One region of the Kitasatospora sp. NPDC058184 genome, then DNA from elsewhere that is predicted to be linked to it. Evidence: riboswitches for the same ligand, from Rfam matches in the RefSeq annotation. Region 1 holds a riboswitch; each other region holds the start of a gene.
The links. Region 1 has a riboswitch for cyclic di-AMP ahead of ACFVXH_RS02310 (NlpC/P60 family protein). Riboswitches for the same ligand answer to the same signal wherever they lie in the genome.
Positions count from the first base shown of each region.

Region 2: it holds a riboswitch for cyclic di-AMP, as region 1 does, so the genes downstream of both, ACFVXH_RS28190 (M23 family metallopeptidase) here and ACFVXH_RS02310 (NlpC/P60 family protein) in region 1, are expected to answer to the same signal.
Region 3: it holds a riboswitch for cyclic di-AMP, as region 1 does, so the genes downstream of both, ACFVXH_RS03340 (transglycosylase family protein) here and ACFVXH_RS02310 (NlpC/P60 family protein) in region 1, are expected to answer to the same signal.
Region 4: it holds a riboswitch for cyclic di-AMP, as region 1 does, so the genes downstream of both, ACFVXH_RS29335 (peptidoglycan DD-metalloendopeptidase family protein) here and ACFVXH_RS02310 (NlpC/P60 family protein) in region 1, are expected to answer to the same signal.

Region 1 is NZ_JBHVVE010000001.1:504,607-510,326, forward strand. It holds gene ACFVXH_RS02305 (NlpC/P60 family protein) at 22-1,068, opposite strand; gene ACFVXH_RS02310 (NlpC/P60 family protein) at 1,296-2,411, opposite strand; cyclic di-AMP (ydaO/yuaA leader) riboswitch at 2,422-2,575, opposite strand; gene ACFVXH_RS02315 (C40 family peptidase) at 2,914-3,951, opposite strand; gene ACFVXH_RS02320 (NYN domain-containing protein) at 4,152-5,582, opposite strand.
Region 2 is NZ_JBHVVE010000016.1:203,046-208,765, forward strand. It holds gene ACFVXH_RS28175 (TetR/AcrR family transcriptional regulator) at 81-647, opposite strand; gene ACFVXH_RS28180 (alpha/beta fold hydrolase) at 707-1,588, opposite strand; gene ACFVXH_RS28185 (YiaA/YiaB family inner membrane protein) at 1,673-1,963, opposite strand; cyclic di-AMP (ydaO/yuaA leader) riboswitch at 2,159-2,317, shown strand; gene ACFVXH_RS28190 (M23 family metallopeptidase) at 2,330-3,178, shown strand; gene ACFVXH_RS28195 (hypothetical protein) at 3,272-4,147, opposite strand; gene ACFVXH_RS28200 (GNAT family N-acetyltransferase) at 4,190-4,804, shown strand; gene ACFVXH_RS28205 (sensor domain-containing protein) at 4,925-5,665, shown strand.
Region 3 is NZ_JBHVVE010000002.1:13,937-19,656, forward strand. It holds gene ACFVXH_RS03330 (DUF397 domain-containing protein) at 199-462, opposite strand; gene ACFVXH_RS03335 (hypothetical protein) at 1,021-1,980, shown strand; cyclic di-AMP (ydaO/yuaA leader) riboswitch at 2,431-2,601, shown strand; gene ACFVXH_RS03340 (transglycosylase family protein) at 2,588-3,979, shown strand; gene ACFVXH_RS03345 (hypothetical protein) at 4,276-4,476, shown strand; gene ACFVXH_RS03350 (LacI family DNA-binding transcriptional regulator) at 4,596-5,615, opposite strand; gene ACFVXH_RS03355 (glycoside hydrolase family 13 protein) at 5,641-5,720, opposite strand, start outside.
Region 4 is NZ_JBHVVE010000018.1:37,452-43,171, reverse strand. It holds gene ACFVXH_RS29340 (APC family permease) at 65-1,615, opposite strand; gene ACFVXH_RS29335 (peptidoglycan DD-metalloendopeptidase family protein) at 1,961-2,941, opposite strand; cyclic di-AMP (ydaO/yuaA leader) riboswitch at 2,944-3,144, opposite strand; gene ACFVXH_RS29330 (MFS transporter) at 3,496-4,977, shown strand; gene purB (adenylosuccinate lyase) at 4,985-5,720, opposite strand, start outside.

The DNA.
Region 1 (5,720 bases):
CGGGGCCGGACGGCGGGGCGCTCAGAGCCGGACCACCCCGGAGACCGGCATGGCGGTGACGCTCTCGTAGCGGACCCTGGCGCCCGGGCGGGGGGCGTGCACGATCACGCCGCCGCCGGCATACATGCCGACGTGGTGCATGTCCCGGTAGAAGATCACCAGGTCTCCCGGTCGCGCTTCGGACAGGCTGATCCGCTGCCCGGCGTACGCCTGGGCCTGCGAGGTGCGCGGCAGGGTCACTCCGGCCTGCCGCCAGCTGTAGTACATCAGACCGGAGCAGTCGAACGCGTGCGGGCCGGTGGCCCCGTAGACGTACGGGGAGCCGATCATCCGCACCGCGGCGGCCAGCGCGGCCGCCCCGCGCTCGGAGGCGGGCGGGGCGGTGCCGAGGTCCAGCCGGTCGGTGCCCCGGGTGGCGCGCTGCTCGGCGTCCCGGGCGTCCTGGACCGCCAGCCGGGCCCGCTCGACGGTGCCCAGGCCGTTCAGCAGCTTCTGCGCGCCGGCCAGCCGCTGCTGGACCTGCTGCTTGCTGTCGGCGAGCGAACGCCGGGTCCGGTCCAGCTCGGCGAGCTTGTCGGCCGCCTCGGTGCGGCGCTGGTCGAGCCGGCGCTGGCGGGTGATCAGCTCGTGCAGGGTCTCCTGCTGGCGCACGGCGGCCTGGCCCTGGGTGCGGGCGCGGGCCAGGTAGCCCTCCGGGTCGGGCGAGAGGATGAGCTGGGCGGTCTGGGTCATCCCGCCGCCGCGGTACTCGGCCCCGGCCACCATCGCCAGGTCGCCGCGCAGCCCGTTGAGCTGGTCCTGGGCGAGGGCGATCTCGCCCTGGAGGATCGTGGTCTCGCCCTGGAGCCGCCGCTGGGCCTCCTGCGCGGCGTTGAACCTCTCGGACGCCTGCTCGGCCTCGTCGTACAGCTGCTCGACCTGCGTCTTGACGTCCTGACGGTCGCCCGGGTCGGGGCTGGCGGGGGCCGCCTGGGCGCTGCCTCCGGTGGCCGCGCCCAACGCGGTGGCGGCGGCCGCGGTCAGCACCAGCGCCCGGGCGAGCAGTTGGGAACGGCGGTGCACGGGCATGGCGGCAGCGGCTCCAATCCTGCGGCGCGGCCCCCGCCGCCGCACCGGGACGGGCGGCCGTCGAGCGGGAGTCCGGTGGCAGACGTTAGCGAGTCCGGGCAAGCGAGTCCAAACCCCTCCCAACCCGAATATTCACTCCCTAATCGGACATCAGATCGAGCCGCCGGAAAAGCCGCAGGCCCGGCCTCCCCTGGGGGAGACCGGGCCTGGAGACGTCCGAGCGGGGATCAGACCCGCACGATGCCGGTCAGCGGCATGTTGGTGACCGCCTCGTAGCGCACCGACGCGCCCGGCTTGGGCGCGTGCAGCACCTGGCCGTTGCCGGCGTAGATGCCGACGTGGTGGGCGTCGGTGTAGAAGATCAGCAGGTCGCCGGGCTGGGCCTTGGAGAGGTCCGTCCCGAGCCGGGTGCCGGCCGAGGCCTGCGCCTGCGAGGTGCGCGGCAGCGACACGCCGGCCTGGTTGTACGCCCAGACCATCAGACCGGAGCAGTCGAAGGAGCCCGGGCCGGTGGCGCCCCAGACGTACGGGCTGCCGATCTTGGAGGCGGCGGCGGACAGCGCGGCGGCACCGCGCGAGCTGCCGGGGGCCACGTTCACCGGAGCGGTGGTCGTGGGGGCCGAGAGGCTGCCGCGGCTGTTGTCGCGGGAGGCGCGGTCGGCCTGCTGCTGCTGGGCCTGGGCGGCGTCGGCCTTGGCCTTGGCCTCGGCGGCGGCCTTCTCCTCGGCCTGGCGCAGCGCCTGGCGGTCCTGCTCGGTCAGCGTGTTGAGCAGGTCCTGGGCCGCCTTCAGCTTGCCCTGGACCTCGTCCTTGGAGGCCTTCAGCTGCTGGGTGGTCGACTCCAGCTCGGCGAGCTTGCCCTGGGCCTCGTTGCGGTCCTGGTCGAGCTTGCGCTGCTGCTCCTGGAGCTCCTTCAGCTGACCCTTCTGGGTGCTGCCGGCCTGGTTCAGCGCGTCGGCCTGGCTGAGGAAGCTGTCCGGGCTGGAGGAGAACATCAGCTGGACGGTGGGGGATATCCCCCCGTTGCGGTACTGCTCGCCGGCGATCTCGGCGAGGCCGCCCTGGAGCTCGGTGACCTGGGCCTGCTGACGGGCCACCTGGTCCTGCAGGCCGGAGACCTGCTTCTCCAGGTCCTGCTGCTTGGCCTGGGCGGCGTTGTAGTTCTCGGTCGCGACCTCGGCCTGCTCGTTGAGCTGGTCGACCTGCCCCTTGACCTGTTCCTTGGTCGGCTGCGGGTCCGCGTGGGCACCCTGCGCGGAGAGGACGACGGCTGCGGCGGCGACGCCGGTCAGGATCGAGACCCGGGCGCGGCCGGCGGGCTTGGGACGACGATGGGACGCCACGAAGGCGGACTCCTTCTTCCTACGGCCGCCTACCGGGTGAGCTGACGGGTTCGGGCCGGAAGCATGCCCTACGACGCCTCACGGCCGTTCCACCGGCCGACCTGGCGCCGATTCACCCCGGAGGAACGTGGTTCCCCGGCTCCGCTCCGCAGCGCCCCCTACCACTGGGCTCCCCTGTCGGACAGTCGCTTCGACCTGTCCCGCTGCCTTGCGAACTCGACGGTAACCACCGCCGCCACCCTGGCTGGGCGATCGACAGTGCGGTGGTTCGGAGCATGACCCTAGTAACTGAACCGTGATCGGTTCAAATCCTTGTCAGAAAAAAGACAGAAGATTACCCAAGTTCCTTTGTGAAAATGACCGATGGTGACCATTGACGCACACAAGGCTGATCGGTTCTCACCATGTGGTCGTCGAAGGGCCGGAAACCCGAAACGCCACCCCGAACGGGGGTGGCGCTTTTCACAGGCCCCCGCGGGAGCCCCTCGGGCATGTCGGTCCGTCAGACCCGGCGGATGGTGTTGATCGACATCGCGTCGGCCTTCATCACCTTCACCACGTCACCGGTGTGCGGCGCGTGGACCACCATGCCGTTGCCGATGTACATCCCGACGTGGTGCATGTCGGGGCCGTAGATCACCAGGTCGCCCGGCTGGGCCTGGTCCAGCGAGGGGATCCGGGTGCCGTAGTGGCCCTGCTCCTGCGAGGTGCGCGGCAGCGAGACGCCCGCCTGCCCGTACGCCCAGACCATCAGGCCCGAGCAGTCGAAGGTGGTCGACCCGGTGGCGCCCCACACGTACGGCGAGCCCTGCTTGCTCATCGCCTTGGCCAGCGCCGTGGCCGCGTAGCCGCTGGCCGGCGGCAGGCTGCCGAGGTCGACCCGGTCGCTGCCGCGCGAGGCGCGGTCGTCCTGCGCCTGCTGGGCCCGCAGCGCGGCGCGGTCGGCGGAGCTCAGCGAGTTCAGCAGGTCCTGGGCGGCCTTCAGCTTGGTGTTGACGTCCGACTTGGCCTGGTTCAGGTCCTTGGTGGTGGTGTCCAGCGAGGCGAGCACGGCGGCCGCCTCGGTCTTCTCCTGGTCCAGCCGGCGCTGCTGGTCCAGCAGCCCCTTGAGCGCCTCGGCCTGACTGGTGCTGGCCTGCTGGACGGTGGAGGCCTTGTCCAGGTAGCCGGACGGGTCCGAGGAGAGCATCAGCTGGACGGACGGGTCGATGCCGCCGCTGCGGTACTGCTCGCCCGCCACCTCGGCGAGGCCGCCCTGGAGCTGGGTCATCTGCTCCTGGCCGCGGGCCACCTGGTCCTGCAGCTGGTCGGCCTGCTTGCGCAGCTGGTCGGCCCGCTCCTTGGCGCCGTTGTACTTCTCGGCCGCCTGCTCCTGCTCCTCCTGGAGCTGGTCGATCTGCGCCTTGACGTCCGTCTTGTTCGGCTGCGGCGCGGCGTGCGCGGCCACCTGGGCGGAGAGGGCGACCGCGGTCGCAGCGGCCGCGGTGAGCACGGAGATCCGTGCGCGGCTCGGCTGCTTGGGACGGCGGTGGGAGGCCAAGGGACCGGCTCCTTCTTCCAACGGGCTCACCTGATGGGATGAGATTCCGGAAAATAGGTTTGACGCCAGACCCTAGTGAAGATCTATCCGTTTTGCCACTCCCCCGAAGGCGTGAACTCCGGTCCCCACACTGACTTCACCGGACTCGCACAATGCTCCGAAACAGGCCCTGACCAGGCATCATGCGAACCTCCCCGGGTTCAGGGCCGGGCCAGCCGGTTCAGCAGCAGCACCGACGCCACGGGGCGCGCGCCCGCCTTCCGCACGCCCTCCGCGACCTCCCGGTCGGTGGACACCACCACCACCGGACGGCCCTGCGGCTCGGCCCGCACCAGACGGCGGATCAGCTCGTCGGCCGTCTCCCCGGTCCGGCTGAACCGCACCCGGACCCCGCGCGGTGGCGCCATGATCACCGGGACGTCCAGGTCCTGCCCGTCGAACACGCAGGTGACCTCCGCCTGGGTCCGCTGGGCCAGCATCGCCAGCCCGCCCAGCAGCCGGATCCGCTGCTGCTCCAGCGGCAGCGTCGGATAGCCGGTCTTGGTCACGTTGTAGCCGTCCACCACCAGGTGCACCTGGGGGATCGCCAGCAGCTGGTCCAGCAGCGCCGGATCGTCCTCGGCCAGCCCGCGCCGGGCCACGTCGTGCGGCGAGGCCGCCCCCGGCACCACCGCCTCCACCAGGTCCGCCGGGCGGATCTGGGCGACCGGCAGCGCCAGCTCCCGCTGGAGCCCCTGGGCCGACTGCAGCACGGTGTCCAGCAGCAGCCGCAGCCGCATGTCCTCCACGCTGCGCCCCTCACGGGCCGAACGGCGGCCCTGCTCGGCCGCGTTCTCCAGCTCCAGGACCCGGTGCCGGAGCCGGCGCGCCTCGCTCTCGGCCGCGCCGCGCTCGGCCGCGGCCTGCGCCTTCAGCGCGTCCAGCTCGCCGGCCACCCGGCGGGTCTCGGCCTGCGCCCGGCGGGTGTCGCTCTCCAGCGACCGCACCCTCTTGCGCAGCGACTCGGCCTCCCTGCGGACGCCGTCGGACTCGGCCCGCTGCCGGTCCGCGTCCGCCCGCGCGGAGGCCCGCACCTCGGCCAGCTCGGCCTGCAGCTTCTCCACCAGCCGGACCGCCTCCGCGGCCGCGTCCTCGGCACCGGCCCGCTCGGCCTCCTCGCCGGCCTCGGCCACCAGCCGGCTCCAGCCCGTCGAACGCACCAGGTAGGCGGCGGCCGCGACGTCCATCGGATCGGCCGCGCTCGGGACGGTGCCCGACTCCAGCGCCTTCACCAGGTCCGGCTGCCCGAGACGCAGCCGCTCCGCTATCCGCACCCGGAAGGCCGGCTCCGCCTCCAGCGCCGCCGCCAGCGCGGTGGCCGCGTACTTGGCCCGCCGCGCCGGGGTGAACTTGACGTACTGACGCAGGCTCTGCGGGAGCTCGGCCGGCGGCACCCCGCCGAGCGCGTCCGAGGCCAGGCCGACCACCCGACGGCGCACGCCCTCGGGCAGCGGCCGGTCGAGCTTCTCGACGGCGCGCTCCGCCGCGGACCCGGAGGCGCCGTCCGCCGTCCCGGCAGCCTCGGCCGGGGCCTCGGCCGCAGCGGGCTGAAGCCCCTGGGCTGCGCCGGGCTCCTTCGCTGCGTCCACCACGTCCTCGGCTCCGATCCTGGTCCAGCGGGGCACGGCCGCGGCCGCCCCCCGTCGGCACGCTCCGTGCGTCCTGTTCTGTATTGTCCCGTGCGGCGCGGGCGGGTGCGCCGCGCACCCACCCCGCCGCCGCGGCGGGGA
Region 2 (5,720 bases), on a different contig from region 1:
CCGCCGCACCAGCACCACCGCCACCGCGGGAAGTCGGCCGGGCCGACTTCCTGTGCAGCGCCCGGTGCGGGGCCGGCCGCTTACGCGGGCCAGGCGCGGAGGCCGGTGGTGAGGGTGGCGATGAGGCGGTCCTGGGTGGTGGCGAGGTCCTCGGTGAGCTGGAAGGCGCCGGCCGTGGTGAGGGAGGCGAAGCCGTGGGCGACGGAGCGCACGGTGCGGGCGGCGTGGACCGCCTCGGAGCCGTCGAGCCCGTACTCCCGCAGCACGGCGATGATCACGCCGACGAGTCGGGCGGCCGCCCGGGCCAGGTCGTCGTCGGGCTGCGGGGCCTGGGGGAGGGCGTTGTAGCGGTGCGGGTGCTCGGTGGCGTACGCGTGGTAGGCGCGCAGCACGGCGGCGACGGCGTCGTCCCCGCTGCGTCCGACGGCCGCCCCGGCCAGCCGGTCGGCGAGGTCCCCGGTGACCCGGACGGCGATCAGCCGCCGCAGTTCGGCGAGGCCGCCGCTGACGTGCTTGTACAGCGAGGGGGTGGCGACCCCGGCCCGGGCGGCGACGGAGGCCAGGGTGAGGGCCTCGGCGCCCTGCTCGTCGATGAGGGCGAGGGCGTGGTCGACGACCTGGTCGGGGGTCAGTCCTACGCGGGGCATGGGTTCGGGCTCTCCGTACGGATCAGGTCGGGCAGGGGCGGGCAGCGGACGGGCGGGGCTCAGCCGAGCTCGGCGAGGAACGGCAGCAGGGCGTCCGCGGTGGCCGCCGGGTTGTCGGCCATCGGGTAGTGCCCGGACCCCTCGATCATCGCCTTCCGCGCGCCGAGCGCGGCGGCCTGCCGGTCGGCGACCAGCTCCGGCTTCGGGAAGTCGGGGTCCTTGCTGCCCATGACGACCAGGGCCGGGCACCGCACCGCGGCCGTCCAGCCGACCGGCGCCGAGTCGCCGTGGACGTACCCGCGGGTGGCGGTCTTCCGGCCCGGGGTGCGCAGCGCGGCGACCAGCCCGTCCACGTACGCGTCGAAGTCGGCGGGCCTGGCGCCGGGGAAGGCCATCCGGCGCAGGTAGAAGCCCCAGGCGGCCGGCCAGTGGACGAGGGCGGCGCCCATCAGGCCCATGGCGCCGCGCATCAGGGCGCCCTGCGGCGGGTTCTCGACGAAGGCGTTGAGCAGGACGATCCCGGCGACCCGCTCGGGGGCGTCCCCGGCGGCCTTGACGACGGTGGCCCCGGTGTACGAGTTCCCGGCGAGGACGGCGCGTTCGATGCCGAGGTGGTCGAGCAGGGCGAGGACGTCGCCGGCGAGGGCGGCCGGGCCGTAGTCGTCCCAGGTGATCGAGGATTCGCCGAAGCCCCGCAGGTCCATGGTGACGACCCGGTGGCCGGCGGCGACGAGCAGCGGGCGCAGGTGCCGGTACGCGGCCCGGCTGTCGAGCATGCCGGGGAGCAGGACGACCGGGGTGCCGTCGCCCTGCCGGGTGTCGTCGTAGGCGATCCGGCCGCCGGGGACGGTGAGGTACTGGGTGCTCGGGGTGATGGTGCCGTTCATGGGGTCCTCCTCGGGCCGCCGGTGCGGGGCATCGGCGTTGCTGCCGATAGCCATAAAGCTAAGGCTAATAGCCTTAGCCGTCAAGCGGTCGGGCGTCGGAGGCGTCGGAGGCGTCGGAGAAGAGGGGGAAGGGAGCGGTCAGACCCCTTCGACCTTGAACGGGTCGTGCTCGCTGAGCAGCTTCTCCAGCCGGGCCTGGTCCACCCGGGTGACCATGTCGTTGGACTCCTGCCGGTCCCGGATCACCTTCGCCAGCGTGAACGCGGAGCTGACCGTGAAGAGGAGGCCGAGCCCGAGGAAGGCCCGGGTCCACCCGCCGACCGGCAGGTAGACGATCCCCACGGCAAGGGCGGTGCCCGACAGGGCGAAGGACAGGACGGCCTGGAGGTAGTAGGCGGCCGTGGTGCGGGTCTGCATCGGTGCGCTCATGGCGTCAGGATGCTGCGGCCCGGCCGGGCCGCACATGAGTAGGCGTACTCAGATGGGGCCGTGCATGAGGGACCGTTCGTTGACGTCCGATCACCTGCCGCGGGGCTGCTCCGAACGGATGGCTTGGAATCAGAGCCTCCTAGGATTAACGTTTGATAACGCAGCGCGGTTGTCAACGCCGTACCCAGACGGCACCGTGCGCCGTCGCCTAATCCCACCGACCGGCCTCCGGGCAGGTCAGGGAGCCGGGGAACCACGTTCCTTGGGGTGAATCGGCGGGGCTCCGGCCCGGCCGTAGGAGACCTTCCTGCTCCGAACCCGTCAGCTAACCCGGTAGGCGCGAAGGAAGGAAAGGAGCGCGCCTCCGTGGCGTCGACGCACACCCCGGCACACCCGGCCGGCTTCGCAGCCGGTACCCAGCTCCTCGACCACCCCGGCCCGGACGGCCCCGAGGCCTTCGGCCCGGAGGACTTCGCCGCGGAGGCCGAGACCAACCGCCACCGGATGCCGCGTCAGACCCGCGGAACCTCCCCGCTGCTCGGCGTCACCGCCGTCGCCGCCACCCTGGGTGCCACCGGCTTCACCTCGGCGACCCCGGCCGCCGCCCCCGCCATCGAGGCCCCGGACGAGACGGCGGTCGCCCTCTCCGCCGACCCCGGCCTCGCGCTCGCCGCCCGCATCCAGAACCAGGCCGACAGCCAGCGCACCGCCGCCGAGGAGACCGCCCGGCTCCAGGCCGCCCAGGAGGCGGAGGCCAAGGCCGCCGCCAAGGAGGCCGAGGCCAAGCGCGCCGCCGAGGAGGCCGAGCGGGCCAAGGCCGCCGCCCTCACCCTCCCGGTGACGGACTACCGGCTCTCCGCCCACTACGGCCAGAGCGCCCGCTACTGGGCCAACCTGCACACCGGCCTGGACTTCGCCGCCGACACCGGCACCCCGGTCCACGCGCTCGGCCAGGGCACCATCACCTCGGCCGGCTGGGCCGGCTCGTACGGCTACCGGATCGTCGAGACCCTGCCCGACGGCACCGAGATCTGGTACTGCCACCTCTCCGCGATCACCAAGGGCTCCGGCAAGGTCGCCGCCGGCCAGCAGATCGGCAAGGTCGGCGCGACCGGCAACGTCACCGGCCCGCACCTGCACATGGAGGTCCGCCCCGGCGGCGGCGCCCCGGTCGACCCGGAGCCCTGGCTCCAGCAGCGCGGCCTCAACCCCTGACGCACCCGCCCTGAGGCACCCGCCCGGGCGGACCCAGCGCGAAGCCCCCGGCCCGGAGCACCAGCACCGGACCGGGGGCTTCCGCGCGGCGTCTCACTCCTCGGCGGGCAGCTGCGCCAGGTACGCCTCGATCTCCTCCTGGCCCGGCTCCGGCGCCAGCTCCGGGAACTCCGTCACCAGCAGCTGCGGCAGCCCCGGCACCGTCCACTCGCCGAACAGGTCGAGCGCCGCCTCGACCGCCGCCTCCTCGAACCGCCCGAAGTCCCCGGCCAGTTCCTCCGGCATCGGCCGCCCCAGCGCGGTCAGCTCCGCCAGGTTGCGGTAGCTGCGCCGCATCAGGCCCTGCTCCAGCAGCCGCCGCGCGCCGTCCGTGGCCATGCCGACCGACAGCACCCGGCCCGGGCCCCAGCCCTGCTCGTCCGGCTCGTCCAGCCAGCCGGCCGGTGCCAGCGCCTCGTACGCGGCCAGCCGCTCCTCCTCCGGGAGCTCCCCGAAGCCGGCCAGCCAGTCCCGCACCGCCGCCGGGTCCGTGACGTCCACCCCGTACGCGTGCAGCAGCAGCGCGTACAGCCGGGGCCAGGTCACCAGGTCGGCGCGGCGCAGCAGCCCGGCCGCGACCTCGCCCTGCCACTCGGCCTCCGCGTGCAGCCGCTCCTGGCGCTTGGCGTTCAGCCGCCGGGACGCCCGCTGGTGGTCGACCAGCAGCCGGACGGCGTCGCCGTAGGCGAACGGGTCCTCCTCGGGCGCGGGTTGGACGTACAGGTGGAGCCGCTCGTACAGCAGGTGCTCCACCGCGTCGGAGGTCAGTTCGGGCCAGCCGTCGTGCATCCTGCCCTCGCCCAGCTCCAGCAGCGCCAGCACCGCGCGCAGCGGCCCCTCGGCCACCGGCGCGCGGCCCTGCTCGGCCGCCCAGGCGAGCAGGTCGGCGGCCTTGGTGCGCGGGGCGAGCCGCAGGTCTTCGTCGTTCATAGTCCGAACGGTAGCCGCCGGGCGGGGATAGGGTCGGCAGCCATGGTCCCCGTACGACTCACCGGCCCGCGCCTGGCCGTCCGCGAGTACCACCACACCGAGGAGGAGGTGGACGCGCTGCACGCGCTGTTCGGCGACCCCGAGGTCACCCGCCACCTGCCCTTCGGGCCGAGCGGCCGGGAGGACTGCGCCGACCAGATCGAGCTCTACCTGGAGGAGGCGATGGCCGAGGAGCGGGACACCTACCGGCTCGCCGTCACCAGGCTCGCCGACGCCGAGGAGCCCGGGGACGCGACGCCGATCGGGCAGGCCGCGCTCACCCTCGACGGGCACGGCGCCGCCGACCTCGGGTGCGTGCTGGCCCGCGGGTCCTGGGGCCGGGGCTACGCGGGCGAGACCGTCGGCCTGCTCCGCGACTTCGCCTTCGGCACCCTGGGCCTGCACCGGCTGACCGCCCGGACCGCCGCGGCCAACCCGGCCCCCGGCCGGGTGCTCACCCGGCTGGGCTTCCGGCCGGAGGGGCGGCCTCGGTCCGACGGGTCCGAGGGCGGGGTCCGGTCCGCCGGGTCCGCGGGCGGCGACCGGTCCGACGCGTACCTCTTCACGCTGCTCGCCGAGGAGTGGCCGGGCCCGGCCGCCCGGGTGGAGGGGGGTTAACCCCACCCCGGATCCGCCAGGCCTCCGGATCACGGCCGGGCGGCGCGTCCACCAGACTGGACGCAGTCAGCGGGACGAACGAGCGACAGACGACAGCACGAGGGGCCGGGGGCCGGGAACATGAGCAGCAGCCGCAGCGTGGAGGACCGGGAGTGGGACGTTCTGGGCGGTCGCGGTGACGACCCGCGCCCCGTCCGGGCCCGGCGGACCGAGCGGCGTCCGGCCCTGTGGCGGGCCCCGTTCTCGGCGTACTACTACCGCGAGGTCGGCTACGCGCTCACCGGTCTGCCGGTGGCGATCCTCGGCTTCGCCGTCGCGGTCACGATGTTCTGCTTCGGCCTCGCCACCTTCGTCACCGCGCTGGGGCTGCCCGTGCTGGGCGCCCTGACCGCCACGGCCCGCGGCTTCGGCCGGCTGGAGCGGGCCCGGGTGCGCGGCATGCTGGCCCTGGACGTCCCCGGCCCGGAGCCGGTGCGCCGGGTCCGCCAGGGCAGCTGGGGCGCGGTCACCGCGCGGCTGGCGGACGGGGCCGGCTGGAAGGCCGTGCTGTACCAGGTGCTGATGCTCCCCTGGGCGGTGTTCAGCTTCGCGGTGACGCTGGTGTTCCTGCTGCTCGGCTGGGCGGCGGCGCTCTACCCGCTGTACCACTGGGTCTTCCCCACCTACACCTCCTGGCACGGGTACCGGGTGTTCGACTTCTACGACAGCCACGACATCCGGCACGTGTACGACATCGAGGCGCCCTGGCAGATCGCCGGGCTCTCGCTCCTCGGGGTGCTGCTGGTCCTCCTCACCACCCAGCTGGTCCGCGGCCTGACCAACGTCAACCGGGCCGCCGCCCAGGGCCTGCTCGGCCGCTGACCGCCCGGCTCCACCCAGGCCCCGACGGCCCCGCCCGCGTCCCGGACCCCTCCCG
Region 3 (5,720 bases), on a different contig from region 1:
CGGGCACTTCCAGCAGGCCCCGTCGAGAGCCTCCGGCACCACGGAACCGCGAGCGGCTCGGCGCGGCCGGGCGGGCCGGGCGGCCGGACGGATCCGGGAGAGGCCTCCGGAGCGAAGACATCCGGAGGAGACAAAGACAAAGGCCGTCGTGGTGTCGGCACCCACGACGGCCCCCCGATGATGGAGCACGGCGGCTGGTCAGACCGCCAGGTGGTCGAACTCCCCGTCCTTCGCCCCCAGCAGCAGGGCGGAGATCTCGGCCCGGGTGTAGATGAGGGCGGGGCCGTCCGGGAACCGCGAGTTGCGCATCGCCACATCGCCGCCCGGCAGGGCCGCGAACTCGACGCAGTTGCCCTGGGAGTTGCTGTGCCGGCTCTTCTGCCAGACCACCCCCTGGAGATCGGCGGCGGCCATCCCGTTGTAGGTGTCGTACGAGCCGTGCGTGTCCTGCGAGTCGTGCATAGAAATCTCCCGAAGAGCTCCGGAGTTGTCGTCCAGCGCGGCGCCCCCGGCACCGCCGAAACGAACGGACCGGCCCCGTACCGGTCCGGCACAACGCCTCACTTGACGTGATGATAGCCGCAGTGCACGTGCATCAGCACGGGACATTGCAGGTGCACGAGGCCTTTTACCCGCAGCCGCGAACTCTTCACGGGCCCTTCCCCTGACGGTACGTAAACGGACATAGCCGATGAATCGTCGAGCCCGCGATAACCGGCCGTGAGCACCTCCCCGCTGAATGTTGATCTTCGAATGCCGGGAGTCGCCCACCCGTGACCCTCCGTCAAGCCGGGCTCATGCTGTGAGACATCTCACGCGCCCCGGGTGCAACGCCCGCCCCCTCGGATCACGTCGGGACAAGCACCGGCCACCACGCGGGGGTTGGGCGAAGAATGTCCGGATTGTAGGCAAAGCGCCCGGACCGGCGCCGGAGACGCACCGGGTCCGTACCGCGAGCACGCGAAACCCGTACGGCAGCCGACTGCAAGCCGGACGGGCCGATGTCCTACGATCTCCGGCATGAGCACCGCAGCCATTCCGGGCGCGCCACTGCCCGTCCGTACTCCAGGCTCCCGTGCGCGGGGGCGCCACCGTCGTCCCGAGCGCCCCGAGATCCCGGCCGGCGCCCCGGCCCTGGTGCTCGCCGTGCCCGCGACCGCCGGGCCCGAGTCCCGCTCGGTCGTCGAGGAGCTGCTCTCGATCGTCCGCACCGAGCAGAACGGCGTCCAGACCGCCGTCGGCTACCTCCCCGGTGACGGTGCGGCGGGCGCGAGCGGCGAGGACCGCACCGTGGCCGAGCTGCTGGCCCTGGCCGCCGAGGCCGGGCGGCCGATGCCCGTCCTGGTGCCGCTGGTGCCCGGCCCGCACACCTTCCTGACCGGGCTTCACGCGCTCGCCGCCGAGTACGGCGCGCCCGTCACCGACCCGCTGGGCCCGCACCCGCTGCTGGCCGAGGCCGTGCACGTCCGGCTCTCCGAGGCCGGGCTGGCCCGGGCCGACCGCGCCCGACTGTTCGCCATCGCGACCGCCGCGGACGGCGTGGTGCTGACCACCGTCGGCGGCGAGGACGCGGCCGCCGCGGCCGGCATCACCGGCGTGCTGCTGGCCGCCCGGCTGGCCGTGCCGGTCGTCGCCGCCGCGCTCGACGTGCCCGGCTCGGTGGCCGCGGCCGTCAACCACCTCAAGGACACCGGCTCGCAGCGCCCGGCGCTGGCCCCGCTGGTGATCGGCCCGGAGGCGGACTCCGAGCTGCTCGCCACCGCCGCCGAGGAGACCGGCTGCCCGTCGGCCGCGCCGCTGGGCGCCTACCCGTCGGTCGGCCAGCTGATCGCCTCCACCTACCTGGCCGCGCTGCCCACGCCGTCCCCGGAGGACCTGGCGCGGGCCGAGGCGGAGGCGGCGGCCGCCGCCGAGGCCGAGGGGGTCGTGGAGGGCTCCCGTGGCGCCCACGCGGCCGCCGAGGGGCCTGGCGGACGATAAGGACACCGCGCGCGGGTTCGCGCGCACCGAAGGGCCCGGAACGGATCGCGTTCCGGGCCCTTCCGCGTACTTCCCCCACCCCGTCCGTCCCGTACGGGAGTCACCCGGCAATGAAGGGGAATGTCCGTTCTGGCGCTATTTGAAAGGAAATAGGGAGCGTGGATTCACATGCTCCGATCGCGACCGCTCCCCCACCCGCCGGAGTGCGCCACTCCGCGATTCGACGCACCGTCACGCCACTCCTGAGGCGGAGCCAGTTGTCGGCTTCCACAACAGCATTGCCTGAAAACGATCATTTACGATCATGGTGAGTGGCAATTTTGGCAGTTTCCACTAAACCGTGATGCACATCACAGTGGTTTGCAGTTTGAACTTAAGTCTGATTAACGTGCTCCCCGTTCGTGACCACACGAACCCGGTCATCCGCAACGCCGAGTCCTGCCGTCGGATGTCCTGGAAGCGCGAAAACGCACCACGGCAGGAGCGGGGGACCCACAGGTAAGTCGCCCCGGACCGCTCTCCGGAACGGTCCAGGGCTAGGGGTGAAGCCGTGCTCACCGCACGGCCGGGCAACTCCAGCCCGAATCCGACAGCTCACCTCGCAGGCGTGGGAGAGGACCACGTCTTCATGCTGCCCACCAACGGCACCCGTCTGTCCGGCCGTACCCGTCGCGTGATCGCCGCCCTCGGCGTCGCGGGCGTCGGCCTCACCGTCCCCTGCCTCACCACCGGCACCGCCTCGGCCGCCTCCGTCGCCACCTGGGACAAGGTCGCCCAGTGCGAGAGCGGCGGCAACTGGAGCATCAACACCGGCAACGGCTTCTACGGCGGCCTCCAGTTCACCTCCAGCACCTGGTCCGCCTTCGGCGGCACGGCCTACGCGGCCCGTGCCGACCTGGCCACCAAGGACCAGCAGATCGCCGTCGCCGAGAAGGTCCTCGCCTCGCAGGGCCCCGGCGCCTGGCCGGTCTGCTCGGTCCAGGCCGGGCTCACCAAGGGCGGCGGCGCGGCCGCCGTTGACACCTCGGCGGGTTCGACCGCCGCCAAGCCCGCCGCGCCCGCCCAGAGCGCCAAGCCGGCCGCTCCGGCCGCGAAGCCCAGCGCCAAGCCCGCGCAGCCGCAGACCCCCGCCGCGAAGCCCGCCGCGCCCGCCCAGGGCGACGCACAGGCCTCCACCGACTCCGCCGCCTCCGGCAACCGGAGCGACTGGGTGCAGAAGCGCCAGCAGCAGGCCCAGGGCGGCGACTACACCGTCGTCGAGGGCGACTGGCTGTCCGCGATCGCCGACCAGCACAAGGTGCAGGGCGGCTGGCAGCGGCTGTACGACCTCAACCGCGGCACCCTGACCGAGGGTCCGGACACCATCTACCCGGGCCAGCAGCTGTCCTTCGGCGGCAACGGCCAGGCCCGGGCCGGCCAGTCCTCCGCCGGCACGTCCGGCTCGGACTTCACCTGGTTCGACCGCTCGCAGAAGTCCGGCCAGTCCGCGAACGGCGGTGCCGTGAACGCCCAGCCGACCGCGCAGCCCGAGGCCCCGGCCGCCAAGCCGTCCACCAAGCCGGCCGCGAAGCCCGCCACCAAGCCCGCTCCGCAGCCCCAGGCCCAGACGCAGACCCAGACCCAGGCGCCGGCCGCGACCGGCAGCATGGCCGCCGCGGTCACCTTCGCCCAGTCGAAGGTCGGTCAGGCGTACGTCTACGGCGGCACCGGCAACGGCGGCTGGGACTGCTCCGGCCTGACCCAGGCCGCGCTGCGCGCCGCGGGCATCTCCGTCCCGCGCGTCGCCGCCGACCAGGCCGCCGCCAGCACCCACGTCTCGCTGGACAGCCTCCAGGCGGGCGACCTGCTGTTCTGGTCCAACAACGGCAAGGACTCCGGCGTCTACCACGTCGCGATCTACATCGGCAACGGCAAGTACGTCGAGGCCGCCAACCCGAGCTCGGGCGTCCGCGAGCAGAGCATCGCCAACTGGGCCCCGGACTTCGCCGGCCGGGTCTGAGGACGGCGCACGGTCCACGGCGCACGGCCGACGGATGGCCGGTAACAGCTGACGGGTAACAGATAACAGCTGACAGCTTTCAACATCTGTCAGCTGTTATCCGTCAGCTGTCGGCCGTCGTCCGAACGCTGACCGCCCACCACCCCCGGGGAGAGTCTGGTCGCTCCTCCCCGGGGGTTCCGGCGTTCCCGGGGCCCCGGCGTGCCCGACCGTTCCCGACCGCGGTTCCGCCCCGTTCCGTGGTGGATCGCCGCCCCAGCGGGCATGCTGCTGCTCTGCACCCGAGGAGGAGTCACATGGCCCAGGTCACCGTCACCCTCGACGCGAACCTCGCGATCGACGCGATGATGCTTTCCGGCACCAAGAGCCCCCAGGACGCCGTCGAACTGGTCCTGCGCGACTACCTGGCCCGCGGCCGCCGCACCGAGACCCGTACCGGCGAGGCCGCCGACGGGCACCGCCTGACCGCCGACCGCCCTACCGCCCAGGAGGGCTGAGCCACCCCATGGCCCGGCACGGCCTGCCACGGCCCGCCACGGCCGACCGCGCGCACGCCGACGGGCCCCGGAGAGCGATCGCCCTCCGGGGCCCGTCCGACGGCCGTGGCGGCCGGGGTTCAGCGCGCGCAGGCCCCGGTGGACCCGCGCATCACCAGCTCCGGCTGGAACATGAACTCGCCGCGCTGGGCGGCGTTCCCGCCGACCTCCTCCAGCAGCGCGTCCACCGCCGCCGTGGCCATCGCCTCGACCGGCTGGCGGATCGTGGTCAACGGCGGCTCGGTGAAGGCGATCAGCGGCGAGTCGTCGAAGCCGACCACCGACACGTCCTGCGGCACCGACAGCCCGCGCTGCCGCACCGCCCGGATCGCCCCGAGCGCCATCATGTCGCTCCCGCAGACGATCGCCGTGCAGCCCTTGTCGAGCAGCGCGCCGGCCGCCGCGTGCCCGCCCTCCACGCTGAACAGCGTGTGGTGGACGAGGTTCTCGGCTTCCTCCCGGCCGAGCCCGAGCACCTCGCGCATCGCCGCCGTGAAGCCCTCGATCTTGCGCAGCACCGGTACGTACCGGCGCTGACCGACGGCCAGCCCGATCCGCTCGTGCCCGAGTTCGGCCAGGTGCTGGACGGCCATCCACATCGCGGCGCGGTCGTCCGGCGAGATGAACGGCGCGTCGATCTTCTCGCTGTAGCCGTTGATCAGCACGAACGGCACCCCGCGCCCGGCCAGCCGGGCGTAGCGGTCGTGGTCGGCGGTGGTGTCGGCGTGCAGGCCGGAGACGAAGACGATGCCCGCCACGCCCCGGTCCACCAGCATGTCCACCAGTTCGTCCTCGGTGGACCCGCCCGGCGTCTGGGTGCACAGCACCGGGGTGTAGCCGTGCCGGCTGAGCACCTGCTCGATCACCTGGGCCAGCGCCGGGAAGATCGGGTTGCTGAGCTCCGGCGTGATCAGGCCGATCAGCCCGGCGCTGCGCTGGCGAAGGCGGGTCGGCCGCTCGTACCCGAGCACGTCGAGTGCCGCCAGCACGGTCTGCCGGGTGGCGGCGGAAACGTTCGCCTTGCCGTTGAGCACGCGGGAGACGGTGGCTTCGCTGACCCCCGCCTGCGCCGCGATGTCTGAGAGTCGCGCCGTAGTCACGGTCCCAGAGCCTATTCCAACCACGTCAGACCGCCCACCAGCCGGTGCTGTCCGGAGCGAGCACCGTCTCGCCGCCGTCCACCACGAGGTCGGTCGAGGCGAGCA
Region 4 (5,720 bases), on a different contig from region 1:
ACAAACGCCCGGGCCCGCCCGGCGCGAACGCCCGGGCCCGCCGGCCACCGCGGCCCCGGCCCGGTCACCGCTCGACCGCGTCCTCCAGCACCACCCGCCCGATCCGCGCGTACAGCCCGGGCCGCCACCGGCGCACCGCGAGCGCCAGCCCGATCCCGCCCGCGAACACCCCGATCACCAGGTACGGGATCAGCCGGAACAGCAGCGTGTGCGCCGCCTCCCCCGCCGCGGCGTCCCGGTTGAGCACCAGCAGCACCACCACCCCGGCCATCGCCACCCCGCCCGCCAGCGGCGCGGCCAGCGTCCGGAACCAGTGCGCCGTCTCCGGGTGCCGTCCGCGCACGTGGAAGTACCCGACCACGGCGAAGGAGCAGAGCGTCTGCACGACCAGGATCGCCATCGTCCCGAGCAGCGCCAACAGCGTGTACAGGTGCGCGTACGGGTCCATGCCGGCCGCCAGGAACCCCGCCACCAGCCCCACCGCGATGACCGACTGCGTCACCGAGGCGACGTGCGGCGAGCCGTGCCGCGGATGGGTGCGGCCGAGCGCCGGGTGCAGCAGCCCCTCCCGCCCGATCGCGTACAGGTACCGGGCCGCGCACTGGTGGAAGGCCATCGCGCAGGCGAACGAGCCGGTGACGACCAGCCATTGGAAGACCTTCACCGCCCAGGCCCCAAGATGCGCGGCGAGCTGGTCGAAGAACAGGCTGTTGCCGTCCTTGCCCGGCACCGCGCCGCCCGCCACCGCGACCGCCCGCTCGACCCCGTTGCCGGACACGATCATCCAGGACACGAACACGTAGAGCAGCCCGACCCCGATCACGGAGATCAGCGTGGCCCGCGGCACCACCCGCTTCGGGTCGCGGGACTCCTCGCCGTACATCGCGGTGGACTCGAAGCCCACCCAGGACCAGAACGCGAAGAACAGTCCGAGCCCGGCCGCCGAGGTTCCCGAACTCCCCATCCCCTTCAGCGCGTTCAGCGGGTTCAGGGTCCCGGCCGCGAGCCCGTCCGGCCCGCCGCCGGAGAGCAGCACCGCCAGTGAGACCGCCGACAGGACACCGATCTCCAGCACCAGCGCGACCCCGAGCACCCTGGCCGTCAGATGCAGGTCGAACCAGCCCATCACCCCGATCACCGCCGCCCCGAACAGCGCGTACCAGCCCCAGCCGACGTCCACCCCCAGCTGCGAACGGACCAGCCCGCGCAGCGAGTACGCGAAGAAGCCGAGGGCCGCGGCCTCGGTGACGACGTACGCGAGCACCGCGAGCAGCCCCGAGGCCATCCCCGCCACCCGCCCCAGCCCGTGCGAGACGTAGCCGTAGAACGCGCCGGCCGCGGTGATGTGCCGGGCCATCGCCACGTAGCCGACCGAGAACACCGTCAGCACCACGGTCGCCACGATGTACGCGGCGGGCGCGCCCGCGCCGTTGCCCTGACCGACGATGATCGGCAGGTTGCCGGTCATCGCGGTGATCGGGGCGGCGGTGGCGAGCGCCATGAACACCACGCCGACCAGGCCGACCGAGTCCGCCTTCAGCCGGTCGACCCCGCCCGCCCCGGGCCGCTCCCGCCCGGCCGTCTCCCCCGCCACGCCCCCGCTGCGGACCGCCATCCGGCCTCCTCGCCTCCCGGCCCGCCCGACCGCCGGACCGGCCGGGCGCTGACCGTCCGCCAGCATGGCGCCCGCAGGCGCCCGGAGATCCCGGCGAACCCCCTGCGGGACACCGGAGTTGACGCTTCGTTCGATCGATCGAACACCCCGGGCGGGCCCGGGAACGAAAGCGGCCGGCCCGGCCGCACGAGGAGGTCCTCATGCGGCCGGGCCGGCCTGGGCGTGTCCCGCGCCCATGTCCGCCGTGCGGCGATCACCCGGTCGAGCGGTCACCCGACATGACCATCCCGGGCGATCGGTTCGCCCGCAGCGGCGGTGGTTCCTGGTACCCCGGAGCTCTCGGGGTCAGAGCGCGACGCCGTGCGCGCGCAGGTAGGCGACCGGGTTGATGTCCGAGCCGTACTCCGAGCCGTTGCGGATCTCGAAGTGCAGGTGCGGGCCGGTCACGTTGCCGGTGGCGCCGGAGAGGCCGATCTGCTGGCCGGCGGTGACGGTCTGACCGATCCTCACGCCGATCGAGGAGAGGTGCGCGTACTCGGCGTAGTGGCCGTCGGCGAGCCTGATCTCGACCTCGTTGCCGTAGGCGCCGCCGTTGCCGGCCTTGACCACGACACCGTTGGCGACGGCGCGCAGCGGGGTGCCGGTGGAGGCGACGAAGTCCTGGCCGGTGTGGTGGCCGGAAGCCCACATCGAGCCGGCCACGCCGTAGGCGGTGCCGAGCCGCGGGCCGGCCAGCGGGGCGACGAAGCCGGAGGTGGCGGCGGCGACCGGAGTGGCGGTCACGGCCTGGGCCGGAACGGCGACCTGGAGCTGGGTCTCGAGCTGCGCGGAGGGCTTGGCGGCCTCGGTCTGCACCTGGACCTGGGCCTGCGGCTTGGCGGCCTGGGTCGCCGGAGCGGACGGCTTGGCGGGCTTGGCCGGAGCGGCGGGCTTCGCCGGGGCGGCGTCGGCGGCCGGCGCGGCGGCGTGGCCGGACAGCGCGAGCTGCTGGCCCGGGAAGATCAGGTTCGGGTCGGCGCCGACGACCGAGCGGTTCTGCTCGTACAGCGCGTGCCAGCCGCCCTCGACGTTCCTGGCGTCGGCGATCTTGGACAGGGTGTCACCGCTGACGACGCGGTAGCTCTCCTGCGCGGCCTGGGCGGCCGGAGCGGCGGCCTGCGCGGCCTGCTTGACCTCGGTGGAGGCGGCGGCCGGAGCGGCCGGGGTGTGGGCCTGGGCGCTCATCGCGGTGACGAGCGGGAGGGCGAAGGACACACCGGTGACGGCGGTGGCGATGCCGATGCGGGCGGCGCGGGGCAGGGCGATACGACGAGCCTGTGCAGGCATGGAATTTTCCTCTCCGACGCCTGCGAGGTGAGCTGTCGGGTTCGGGCTGGAGTTGCCCGGCCGCTTGCGCGGCTTCACCCCAAGCCGGTCCTGGACGCCCGCGCCCTGAGGCACGAACTCCGGTCCGGCGACTTACCTGTGGGTCCCCCGCTCCTGCCGTACAGAGTTCGTTTCGAACCACCGGGCAGCGGCAGGACTCGGCGTTCCACCCGGCGGATCCGTCCGGACTGGCCGGGCGGTCGCTGAACTAAAACCCATCCGTTCGGGTGAAGCAATGTCGATCTCTTGAAACGGCAACGATCGCCCCTGTCCCAGTGACCCTCCGCAGGCCCGGGCCCACGGTGCGTACACAACCCATTCACCCCCCGCCACTGATCCACGACCCTGCGCCGAGATCGGCCACGCCGCGCACCCGTCCGCTCACGCACCGCCAGCCGCCAACACACCCACCGGTGACCCTTGTCACGTGCGCCTCGGCAGCGCAGGATTCGCCCGTGGCCACCTCCGAGGCCGGCACCCTGCGCCTGGGCACCGCGCAGGGTCGCTGGGTACTAATGGCGACGGTGCTCGGCTCCAGCATGGCGATGCTGGACGGCACCGTGGTGAACGTCGCGCTGCCCCGGATCGGCGCCGACCTCGGCGCCTCCCTCGCGTCCCTGCAATGGACCCTGAACGCCTATCTGCTCACCCTGGCGGGCCTGATCCTGCTCGGCGGCGCGCTCGGCGACCGCTACGGGCGGCGCAAGGTCTTCCTGATCGGCGTGGTCTGGTTCGCCGTCGCCTCCGCGGCCTGCGCCGCCGCGCCGAACATCCACGTGCTGATCGCCGCCCGCGCCGTCCAGGGCATCGGCGGGGCGCTGCTCACCCCCGGCTCGCTCGCCATGCTCCAGGCCGTCTTCCACCCTGACGACCGCTCGGCGGCGGTCGGGCTCTGGTCCGGCCTCGGCGGGGTGTCGGCGGCGGTCGGCCCCTTCCTCGGCGGCTGGCTGGTGGACGGCCCCGGCTGGCGCTGGATCTTCCTGCTGAACCTGCCGCTCGCCGCCGCCGTGATCGCGGTCACCACCCGGTCGGTGCCGGAGAGCCGGGACGAGGGCGCCTCCGGCCGCTTCGACGTCCTCGGCGCCGTGCTCGCCGCCCTCGCCCTCGGCGCGATCACCTACGCGCTGACGGCGGCCGGCGAGGGCCTGTCCCCCGCCGTCTGGGTCAGCGGGGTGCTCGGAGTGGCGCTCGGCGTCGCCTTCGTGGCGGTCGAGCGCCGCGCGCCCGATCCGATGCTGCCGCTCGGACTGTTCTCCTCCCGGCTGTTCACCGCCGTGAACCTGGTCACCCTGTGCGTGTACGCGGCGTTCAGCGGCGTCTTCTTCCTGCTGGTGGTGCAGCTCCAGATCGTGTCCGGCTTCTCGCCGCTGGTCTCGGGCTTCGCGCTGGTGCCGATCACCGTGCTGATGCTGCTGCTGTCCGCGCGCGCCGGGCGCCTCGGCAAGCGGATCGGCCCGCGCATCCCGCTGACCGTCGGCCCCCTGCTGTGCGCCGCCGGGGTGCTGCTGATGCTGCGCGTCGGCCCGGACTCCTCCTACTGGGTGGACGTGCTGCCCTCCGTCACGGTGATGGGCTGCGGCATGACGCTGCTGGTCGCACCGCTGACGGCGACCGTGCTGGCCGCCGTCGAGGTCCGGCACGCGGGCATCGCCAGCGGGGTCAACAACGCCGCCGCCCGCGCGGCCGGCCTGCTCGCGGTCGCCGCCCTGCCGGCGCTGGCCGGGCTGAGCGGCGACGCCTACCGGGTGCCCTCCTCGGTCGACTCCGCCTTCCACACCGCGATGCTGATCTGCGCGGGCCTGCTGGCCGCCGGCGGGCTGATCGCCCTCGCGACCGTACGGGGCAACGTGCTCGCCGCCGACGACCAGCAGGTGGCCGAGCCGAACTGCGACTGGCCGTGCGGCACCACCACCCCGCCGCTGGACCCGGGCCACGTCCCCACGACGCGCGAGGGCCCCGCCACCGGTCCGGCGGCGGGGCCCTCGACTCAGGGCTGACGAGACGTCAGAGGATGTCGCCGGGCGCGTACTTGGCGGCCTCCGGGTAGGCGGCCGCGACGGCCTCCACCTGGCGGACCACCTCGGCGACCTGGGCGCCGGCCGCGCCGGTGAAGGACAGCCGGTCGGCGAGCAGCGCGTCCAGCGCGGCCCGGTCCAGCGGGATCCGCTCGTCGGCGGCCAGCCGGTCCAGCAGCTCGTTCTCCCGGGCGCCCGCGCGCATCGCCAGCGCGGAGGCGACGGCGTGCTCCTTGATGACCTCGTGCCCGGTCTCCCGGCCGACGCCCGCGCGCACCGCGCCCATCAGCACCTTGGTGGTGGCGAGGAACGGCAGGTAGCGGTCCAGCTCAGCCTCGATCACCGCGGGGAAGGCGCCGAACTCGTCGAGGACGGTCAGGAAGGTCTCCAGCAGGCCGTCGAAGGCGAAGAACGCGTCCGGCAGCGCGACCCGGCGCACCACCGAGCAGGAGACGTCGCCCTCGTTCCACTGGTCGCCGGCCAGCTCGCCGGTCATCGAGGCGTAGCCGCGCAGGATGACGGCCAGGCCGTTGACGCGCTCGCAGGAGCGGGTGTTCATCTTGTGGGGCATCGCGGAGGAGCCGACCTGGCCCTCCTTGAAGCCCTCCGTGACCAGCTCGTGGCCGGCCATCAGGCGGATGGTCTTGGCCAGGCTGGACGGCGCGGCGGCCAGCTGGACGAGGGCGGTGAGCACCTCGAAGTCCAGCGAGCGCGGGTAGACCTGG